Regions from separate parts of the Bacillus sp. YH3-2-B2 genome, predicted to be linked through region 4. Evidence: riboswitches for the same ligand, from Rfam matches in the RefSeq annotation. Region 4 holds a riboswitch; each other region holds the start of a gene.

Region 1 (2,199 bases), 150 kb from region 4:
GCTCCGGTGGCTCCGTCTGTTTTAAATGGATTGTGCACGAGCTGGGTTTCCAGCGTCCAATTGTGATTACTCATATGACACGGCCCCCTCTTTTACTTGCTGTAATGCCTGCTTTACATCCCGCTTCAAATCTTCTGCATGTTCAATGCCCACTGAAAAACGCAGCAGGCGGTTGCAGACGCCGTTTGCGATACGGATATCTTCCGGAATGTCCATGTGCGTCTGTGTCGCGGGGTATGTAATAAAGCTTTCCACCCCGCCGAGACTTTCTGCGAAACAGATCGTTTTCAGCGCCTTTAAAAACGGATTGACCCATTCCTCTTTTTGCAGCCGGAAAGACAGCATCCCGCCTTTTCCGGGATATAACACGTCGGCGATTTCCTCTTCCTGTTCTAAAAATTCTGCAAGTTCACGGGCGTTTTCTTCATGACGGCGCATTCTGAGTCCGAGTGTTTTCATCCCTCTCATTAAAAGCCACGAATCAAACGGCGGGAGAACGGCGCCGATCGCATTTTGGTGATTAAACATGATGTCGCCGAGCTCTTCATCCTTAACGACAGCCAGACCGGCAAGGAGGTCATTGTGCCCCGCTAAATATTTTGTGGCGCTGTGAATGACGATGTCCGCTCCCAGTTCAAGCGGGCGCTGGAGCACCGGAGTATAAAACGTATTATCCACAATTAAAAGCAGGCCGGCTTCTTTCGTAATCCGGGCGATTTTTTCAATGTCCGCCTCCTGCATTAACGGGTTTGTCGGCGTTTCAACAAATACCGCTTTCGTGTTTTCCGTTATTTTGGAGCGTAAACAGTCTTCATCGCTGAAATCATCATAAATAAAGCTTAAGCCGTATTTTCTCCATTCGTTTTCAAACAAACGGTACGTGCCTCCGTATAAATCGGAGGATACAATCAATTCATCCCCGCTTTTAAATAAAGCCATAATGGTTTGAATGGCTGCCATTCCCGAGCTGAAAGCAAATCCTCTCGCACCGTTTTCCAACACGGCGATGGCGTCTTCGACGAGCTGGCGTGTCGGGTTTTTCGTGCGCACGTAATCAAAACCTGTAGATTCTCCTATTCCTCTATGGCGGTAAGCGGTGGACAGATAAATCGGCGGACTGACCGTTCCCGTTGCTTCTTCGCTTCTATTTCCAATTTGGGCTAATTTTGTTTCAACATGCTGCGTCATCAGTAAGCACCATCCTTTTTCAAAAATAAAAAAGCCCCCTCTTCATAAGAAGAAGGAGCTTTTCTCTTCCTCTTATCTTCCAAGCATGTGAATCGCTTGCTGGATTTAGCACCTTGGCACTTTGCCTTCCCGCGGCAAAGCAAACCGGTTGCTGAGGTTTCAAAGGGCCAGTCCCTCCACCTCTCGTGATAAGAATATTGTTTTGTATTTTCTGATTGTTCTATATTAACGCACTATAAAATGGATTTCAACAACTTTTTATTTATCTGAACTCTCGCAAGAAGTGCATCTGAAGAAAGAAATTTCTAATAATTCATGGTACAATAGGAAAAAACCATCAAGACAAGACGCGGCCTGGAGGAATGCGAAGTGGCATCAAAAAACGGAATCATTCATGAGAAAACACTTTTCTCCCATGAGCTTGAAGAGGAAATGACCGTTTTGGTCTATCTGCCCGCCACCTTCTCCCCCCTGTATAAATATCATACGGTCATCGCTCAGGACGGCCATGATTATTTCAGATTAGGGAGAATCGGGCGTCAGGCGGAAGAGCTTATGTCAAAAGGGGAAATTGACCGCTGCATCATTATCGGCGTCCCATATAAAAATGTGCGGGAGCGAAGAAACACATACCATCCCGAAGGCTCTAAGTTCGCCTCATATAAACGGTTTATCGCAAATGAGCTCGTTCCTTTTATCGACAAAGAATACCCGACTTATCAAGTCGGATACGGCCGCACCATGATCGGGGATTCCCTCGGCGGAACCGTCTCGCTCATGACGGCGATTGACTATCCGAACATGTTTGGAAACGTCATCATGCAGTCTCCGTATGTTGACGGGCACGTGCTGGATGCCGTCCGGCAGTCGGAGGATCTCAAACAGATTTCCGTTTATCATCAAATCGGAGAAAAAGAAACCGCCGTCCACACGACGGACGGCCAGGTGCTTGATTTCACCGCGCCGAACGAAGAGCTCAAACAGCTGCTGGAAAGCAAACAGTCTGAATAC
Region 2 (2,199 bases), on a different contig from region 4:
GCCATCATCTCGCATCTGTGCTGATCAGAGCCGGCTTTGATGCTGACACTGTATTTTTGAAAAAGAACGACCTGAGGTGGTAATCATGAAAGAACTCCAAGAAAATGAACTCGAATCGATTCAGGATGACGTTTATCTCCTGTATTTGTACACCCCGTTTTGCGGCACATGCCAGCTGGCGTCCAAAATGCTTACTGTCGTCGAAGAAATGCTGCCCGGCGCCGCCTTCTATAAAAACAACGTGAATTATTCCCCCGCATTCGCCAAAGCCTATCAGATTGAAGGCGTTCCGTGCTTTTTGCTGTTTAAAGGCGGAGAGCTTGTTGAGAAAGGATACGCCTTCCGCTCCGTTTCCTATTTATATGAGCTGATTAAACAAAAAACATCGCAAACGTTCCCGATGTGACAATATTTACAGGAAAATGTCGTGCGGTTTATAAAGGGTTCTGTCCGTTAAAAAGAGAAAGTGTATGTATGGCCATTAAAACGGGAGGTTATACGAGTGGAGAAAATAGAAGTTTCAGAGAATGACGGACAGCATCTGTTTTTGAAACCGCTATTAAACGCCTCAACGCTGCTGATTACATTCCAAGGAGAAACAGAAGCCTTAACGGTCTCAATTAACGGACAGGGAGAAATGAGAAAAACGTCGGCTTCAAAGGAAAAATCTAATTTGACCTTTTACGGAAACCAGACGGAAATCATCCATCTCCTGCATGGTGATGTCTCTTTGCAAAAGCTTATCCAAAGCGGAAAACTCAAAGTGAAAGGATCATTCAGAGCCCTGCTGAAGCTGGAGGCCATCCTCTGGCTGACAAACGGATTTTTTCAGGCGATCAGTAAACGGCCGTAACTGCCAATCTACTATGTGACAATAGCTTCCAATATTTATTTTATTGACTTTTTATCATTCGCCGTGCTATTCTACAGTAAGAATTTCCGGACGAAAATACGATATGTTTTCTCTTATCAAGAGAGGTGGAGGGAAGTGCCCTATGAAGCCCGGCAACCATCAACAATGTTGAAATGGTGCCAATTCACTCGAAGCGGTCTGCTTTGAAAGATGAGAGAAAGGCCTTTTTCAATAAGCCTTTCTGCTCATTTTTGCAGAAAGGCTTTTCTTTTGCGGAGAAACCCGGAAGATTTCTTAGAATAGTGTAAGGCGGGTGATTGCTTTGATCCATCTTCAAAATGTTTCAAAAATTTACAAAGCGAAGCATGGGGATGTCAATGCTGTCCAAGATGTCACTCTTGATATCAAAAAGGGCGAAATATTTGGAATTATAGGATATAGCGGAGCTGGTAAAAGTTCCTTAATCCGTCTCCTGAACGGCCTTGAAAAGCCGACGTCGGGAACCGTGGAAGTCGCGGGGACGGAATTAAATAAAGTAAGCAGCCGCGGGCTGAGAAAAGCGCGCCAGGAAATCAGCATGATCTTCCAGCATTTTAACCTTCTGTGGTCGCGCACCGTCCGGGAGAACATTATGTTCCCGCTGGAAATCGCCGGCGTGAAAAAAAGCGAACGGGTCCGCCGCGCTGATGAATTGATTAAACTGGTCGGATTAGAGGGGAAAGAAAAATCTTATCCGTCGCAGCTGAGCGGCGGTCAAAAGCAGCGTGTCGGCATCGCCCGGGCGCTCGCCAATAATCCGAAAGTCCTTCTGTGCGATGAAGCGACATCAGCGCTCGATCCGCAGACGACCGATTCAATTTTGGATCTTTTATCCGATATAAATGACAGACTCGGTCTGACGATCGTGCTCATTACCCATGAAATGCACGTCATCCGAAAAATCTGCAACAGAGTCGCCGTCATGGAAAACGGGAAAGTCGTTGAAGAAGGCGAAGTACTCCAAGTTTTCAGAAACCCGCGCGAACCGATGACCAAGCGTTTCGTTCAGCAGGTGACAGAACCGGAAGAGACGAAAGAAACCATCCAGCATTTTCTGCAGGAAACAGCGACAGGGAAAACGATTCAGCTTTCATTTGTCGGGCAGGCCGCCGAGCAGCCCCTCATTACGGAAATGATCCGAAACTTTGATGTGGACGTCAATATTCTGCAGGGGAAAATTTCACAGACGAAGGACGGAGCCTACGGTTCATTATTCATTCATATTGACGGTCAGGAAAAAGAAGTAGAAAACGTGATCCGGTTCATCAAAGACAAACAGGTAGAAGCAGAGGTGATCACAAATGTTT
Region 3 (2,199 bases), on a different contig from region 4:
CCCAGTCCCGATGTCAAATACAAGGTAGCCTTTTTGTTCAGCCATTACAGCCTCCTCCTTCCGTTTCAAGTTCTCTTTTGTTATAAAGTTCACGTATTGTGCAGGTTTGATCTTGTTTCCATTTGAAAAGCGCTTCATTTAAAATCTTCACATGATGATCTTCCACTTCAAATGTTGCGCCCGCTAAATGGGGAGTCGCGAACACATTCGGCAAAGAGATCAAATTATAATCAGAAGATTCAGGCGGTTCATGATAAAACACGTCAAGGATCGCTCCCTTAATCCGCCGTTCTTTCAGCACCCGCAGCAGCTCTTCCCTGTCTGTAACCGCCGCTCTTGACGTATTGACAAAAACAGCTTCCTGTTTCATCAATTGAAAGTGCCGGGCGCCGATAAGGCCGATGGTTTCTTCTGTGCGCGGCAAGTGAACGGAAACAATATCACTTTCAGAAAATACCCGTTCAATCGTCGTTTTTTCATACTCCCGGTTTTCATGACGGACAAATGGATCATAGTAAAGCACCTTGCAATCAAAAGCGGCCAATAGCCGGGCGATTCTCTGTCCGACAGCTCCGAAACCGATAAGGCCGACTGATTTCCCCGTCAGCTCATTTCCTCTGAATTTGACGTAAGCCTGCAAATAATCACCATTCCACTTTCCGTCCTTCAGCCACTGATGGGAAGAATACGTATGACGCAAAAATGAAATCACATTTCCGATAAACATTTCAGCAACGGCCTGGGCATTGCGGGCCGGTGTAAAGAAAACGGGGATTTTTCTTTTAGTCGCCGCCGCAATATCCACATTAGACGGCATCCCTCTGCAGACACCGATAAAAGCGGAATCCGGCAATATGTCAATAACACGCTCAGACACCTCATCAAGTTCGGTAATAAGCCCCGACGCGTTTGTCTCTTGAATCATTCGGATTAATTCATCTTCCCGATAGGCCCGGCCGTGCTTCTTCCACGGCCGGTGCACAGTCCGGCCGAACAGCTCAGTCAGCTCCTTCAGCCCCTCGTCGTGATATGGCGCGGTAATTAAAACCGTCATGATGCAAAACATCCTTTTCACATAAATTTTTTCATAAAAAAATCTCTTTCCTCAAAGAAGGAAAGAGATTCATATACCGTCTTTATCCGCTTGAAGCGCACAAATATGTATAGACCATTCTTTCCTATCTTTCAAGCATACGCTTGCTGGAATTGGCACAATAAATGTTGCCGAGGTTTCATAGGGCCAGTCCCTCCACCTCTCTGGATAGAAAATAAAATGATGAAATTGTCAGGCTGTTTAAAAGAATAAACTCATCATAGAAAAGTCTTTCCGTAATGTCAACACTTTTTTCTGAATTGACGTTCGATTTTGAAATGTTATAATGCTTACAATATAAACAAAGAGGAGAAATGGGCTATGAATTCTGCTGCAACACAGCCGAACGGGGTCTTTAAGTCGGTGTGCTCACTAGACTGTCCCGATCAATGCGGCTTGCTTGTGACAAAAAAAGACGGAAAAATCGTTAACATTCAGGGAGACCCCGATCACCCGGTCACATCAGGGAATATTTGCAACAAAGTCAGACACATGGCTGAGCGTATTTATGATGAGAAGCGCGTAACCGTTCCGGTAAAACGGATCGGTAAAAAAGGTGAAGCCGCGTTTGCGCCTATTTCCTGGGAGGAAGCAATCAATACGATCAGTTCGCGCTGGAAAGAGCTTATTGCCGAAGAAGGAGCGGAAAGCATTCTTCCGTACAGCTTTTACGGCAATATGGGAAAACTGGCGGCAGAGGGAATGGACCGCCGTTTTTTCCATCGTCTCGGAGCGAGTCATCTCGAACGGACGATCTGCAGCAAAGCCGGATCTGAAGGCTATAACTATACAATGGGTGAAGGAGCGGGTACTGATCCGGAGGAGACCATACATGCAAAGCTCTTTATTTTTTGGGGGATCAATGCCGTCAGCACGAATATGCACCAAATCATGATTGCTCAAAAAGCCCGGAAAAAAGGGGCTAAAATTGTCGTTATCGATGTACATAAGAACCAAACCGGCCGGCTTGCCGATTGGTTTATTCCCATTCGTCCCGGCACAGATGCCGCACTCGCCCTCGGTATCATGCATGTCTTATTCGACGAAAACCTTCACGATGAAGCATTTCTCACAGAATACACCGAAGGCAGTGAAGAATTAAAAGC
Region 4 (2,199 bases):
ATGGCAAATTCATTGGTCATGCTGCATCATTCCTTTACACGGAGCTTAAATTGGTCCAGAACCTCGGTGATATGCTTCAGTTCTTTTCTGTTTTCGATATAATAGGCGCCGATGTCAAGCGCCAGTTTCTTCCGTTCGATTCGTTTGTCAAACGGAGTGATTTCATCTAAGTCAGCCACATGGGCGAGTCCGATCGTGCGCCGGATCAATTCGCATCCCGCAAAACCGACCGCTTCTTCAAACGCGTTTTTCAGTGTGTCTTCCAGCAGGTGTCTGCGGGAAGGCAGGCAGTCTTTCTCCCATGCTTCACTGAATGTTTTCACAAATGTATCCCATACGGCGGCAGTATGGTCATATAACGGCTGTCTGTCGTCACCGTCGCGGCTGAGGGCGTTTAACAGCAGATTGGCGATAAATTGGCCGATGTCAAACCCGATCGGTCCGAAGAAAGCAAACTCGGGATCAATCACCTTTGTTTCATGTTCATCGGCGAAGATGCTTCCCGTGTGCAGATCGCCGTGAACCAATGTTTCCGCGGAATTCAGAAAGATGGCTTTCAATTCGTCAGCGCCTTCTTTCAGCCGGGAATTGTTCCAAACTTCTTCTGCGTATGGGCGCAGCTCCTCTTCAAAATCGTTTGTCTCATGGTCGAGAAACGGTTCTGTAAACACAAGCCTTTCTGTAATATTGCAAAGCTCAGGATTTGTAAACTGCTTTGCGAGCTGCTGCTTTACTTTCGCATCGAGCGCATAATCGGATGAGTAAAAAAGCGTTTTCCCTAAAAATTCACCGATATGAACCGATAAGTTCGGATAATGCTGCCCTTCCAGCAGCCCTTTTCTTGAAATCTGCAAATGTGAGAGGTCTTCCATTACCGTGACGGCCATTTCAGTATCGGAATAGTAAACGGCCGGAACGAGGTGCGGCACGTGTTCGCCCTGGCGGATGAGGGCGCTGCTTTCGATTCTCGCCCGATCAATTGTAAGCGGCCAGCTTTCACCGACGACTTTCGCGTAAGGAATCGCCTGTTTGATAATCAGTCCTTTTTGGTTTTCTTTATCGTAAACATGGAAGACGTAATTTAAATTGCCGTCGCCGATTTCACGGCATGTCAGAGTGCTTTTGCTTTGGAATAAGCCGAGCTTGACGGCTAACGCGGCGGCGGAGCTTTCTGTTAATTGTTCATAAAGACTTGTTTTAGTTGCTGACATGGATTTACCCTCCAATTATGTAGTGGCAGTAAGAGATCGTGACGGAGAATACGCCCGAAAAAAAGCCTCCTTCTCTGAAAGAGAAGGAGGCTGAAACAGTGCAGTCCGCCTCTTATCTCTCAGATGACATCTGATGGAATTAGCACCGTGCCTTATGAGACAATCGTCTCGGCGCAAAATGTACGCGCCCCATTTCACAATGGAATTACGGTCGGTTGCTGTTGGGGTCAAAAGGCCAATTCCCTCGCCCAACTCTCGATAAGAGAAAATATATTGATTTGTATCACAATTCGGATTAATCAGTTGATGAAAATATTAGCAGGTGCCGGATATTCTTGTCAACGTTTTTTTGAAAATTAATATAAATCACGCCGCAAGTCTTGGAAAACCGGAATGGTTCCGCGGACGGCCGCGCTTTCTGACACATCAATTTCCGCCCGGACTGCGCCTTCCGTCCGGTCTCCTTCGGCTAAAATCCGGCCCCACGGGTCAATAATCAGGCTGTGGCCGGCAAATTCATTATCGGGATTGGACCCCGTGCAGTTAGAGGCTGCGACAAAACATTGGTTTTCAATTGCTCTGGCGACAAGCAGGCTTCGCCAATGATCAAGGCGGGGCAGAGGCCATTCCGCAGAGATAAACAGGACATTCGCGCCCTGGGACGTATGCTTTCTGATCCATTCGGGGAAACGGATATCATAGCAGATCAGCCCGGCGCACTTGACACCGTCAAGCTCAAAGGAACCGTCGCTGTTTCCTGCTGACAAGTAAAGGTGTTCATCCATCAGCTGAAACAGATGGGCTTTCTGATACCGCTTCACGATCTGTCCGCTGTTATCGGCGATGTACATGGTGTTATAGACATTTTCGCCTTCTTTGACCGCAAAAGATCCGGCAACGAGGTGTACGTTGTATGTTTTTGCCGTTTCTTTAAGCCACTGTTCCGAAACTTTGCCGTTTTCATCCGCCAGCTGGTCTAGCCGTGTGA

What was found. Region 4 has a riboswitch for S-adenosylmethionine ahead of mtnK (S-methyl-5-thioribose kinase). Riboswitches for the same ligand answer to the same signal wherever they lie in the genome.
Region 1: another riboswitch for S-adenosylmethionine. It lies ahead of ACWJJX_RS01610 (methionine biosynthesis PLP-dependent protein); the one in region 4 lies ahead of mtnK (S-methyl-5-thioribose kinase).
Region 2: another riboswitch for S-adenosylmethionine. It lies ahead of metN (methionine ABC transporter ATP-binding protein MetN); the one in region 4 lies ahead of mtnK (S-methyl-5-thioribose kinase).
Region 3: another riboswitch for S-adenosylmethionine. It lies ahead of ACWJJX_RS10180 (2-hydroxyacid dehydrogenase); the one in region 4 lies ahead of mtnK (S-methyl-5-thioribose kinase).

Annotation. Positions count from the first base shown of each region.
Region 1 covers NZ_JBSJQE010000001.1:286,427-288,625, reverse strand. The annotation lists gene metC (cystathionine beta-lyase) at 1-74, opposite strand, end outside; gene ACWJJX_RS01610 (methionine biosynthesis PLP-dependent protein) at 67-1,188, opposite strand; SAM riboswitch class I at 1,258-1,383, opposite strand; gene ACWJJX_RS01605 (esterase family protein) at 1,558-2,199, shown strand, end outside.
Region 2 covers NZ_JBSJQE010000002.1:824,424-826,622, forward strand. The annotation lists gene ACWJJX_RS09120 (toprim domain-containing protein) at 1-83, shown strand, start outside; gene ACWJJX_RS09125 (thioredoxin family protein) at 86-406, shown strand; gene ACWJJX_RS09130 (SCP2 sterol-binding domain-containing protein) at 503-853, shown strand; SAM riboswitch class I at 964-1,070, shown strand; gene metN (methionine ABC transporter ATP-binding protein MetN) at 1,176-2,199, shown strand, end outside; gene ACWJJX_RS09140 (methionine ABC transporter permease) at 2,194-2,199, shown strand, end outside.
Region 3 covers NZ_JBSJQE010000003.1:31,486-33,684, forward strand. The annotation lists gene ACWJJX_RS10175 (FGGY-family carbohydrate kinase) at 1-45, opposite strand, end outside; gene ACWJJX_RS10180 (2-hydroxyacid dehydrogenase) at 38-1,054, opposite strand; SAM riboswitch class I at 1,176-1,268, opposite strand; gene ACWJJX_RS10185 (molybdopterin oxidoreductase family protein) at 1,415-2,199, shown strand, end outside.
Region 4 covers NZ_JBSJQE010000001.1:432,574-434,772, forward strand. The annotation lists gene mtnA (S-methyl-5-thioribose-1-phosphate isomerase) at 1-20, opposite strand, end outside; gene mtnK (S-methyl-5-thioribose kinase) at 27-1,211, opposite strand; SAM riboswitch class I at 1,321-1,476, opposite strand; gene ACWJJX_RS02400 (carbon-nitrogen family hydrolase) at 1,568-2,199, opposite strand, start outside.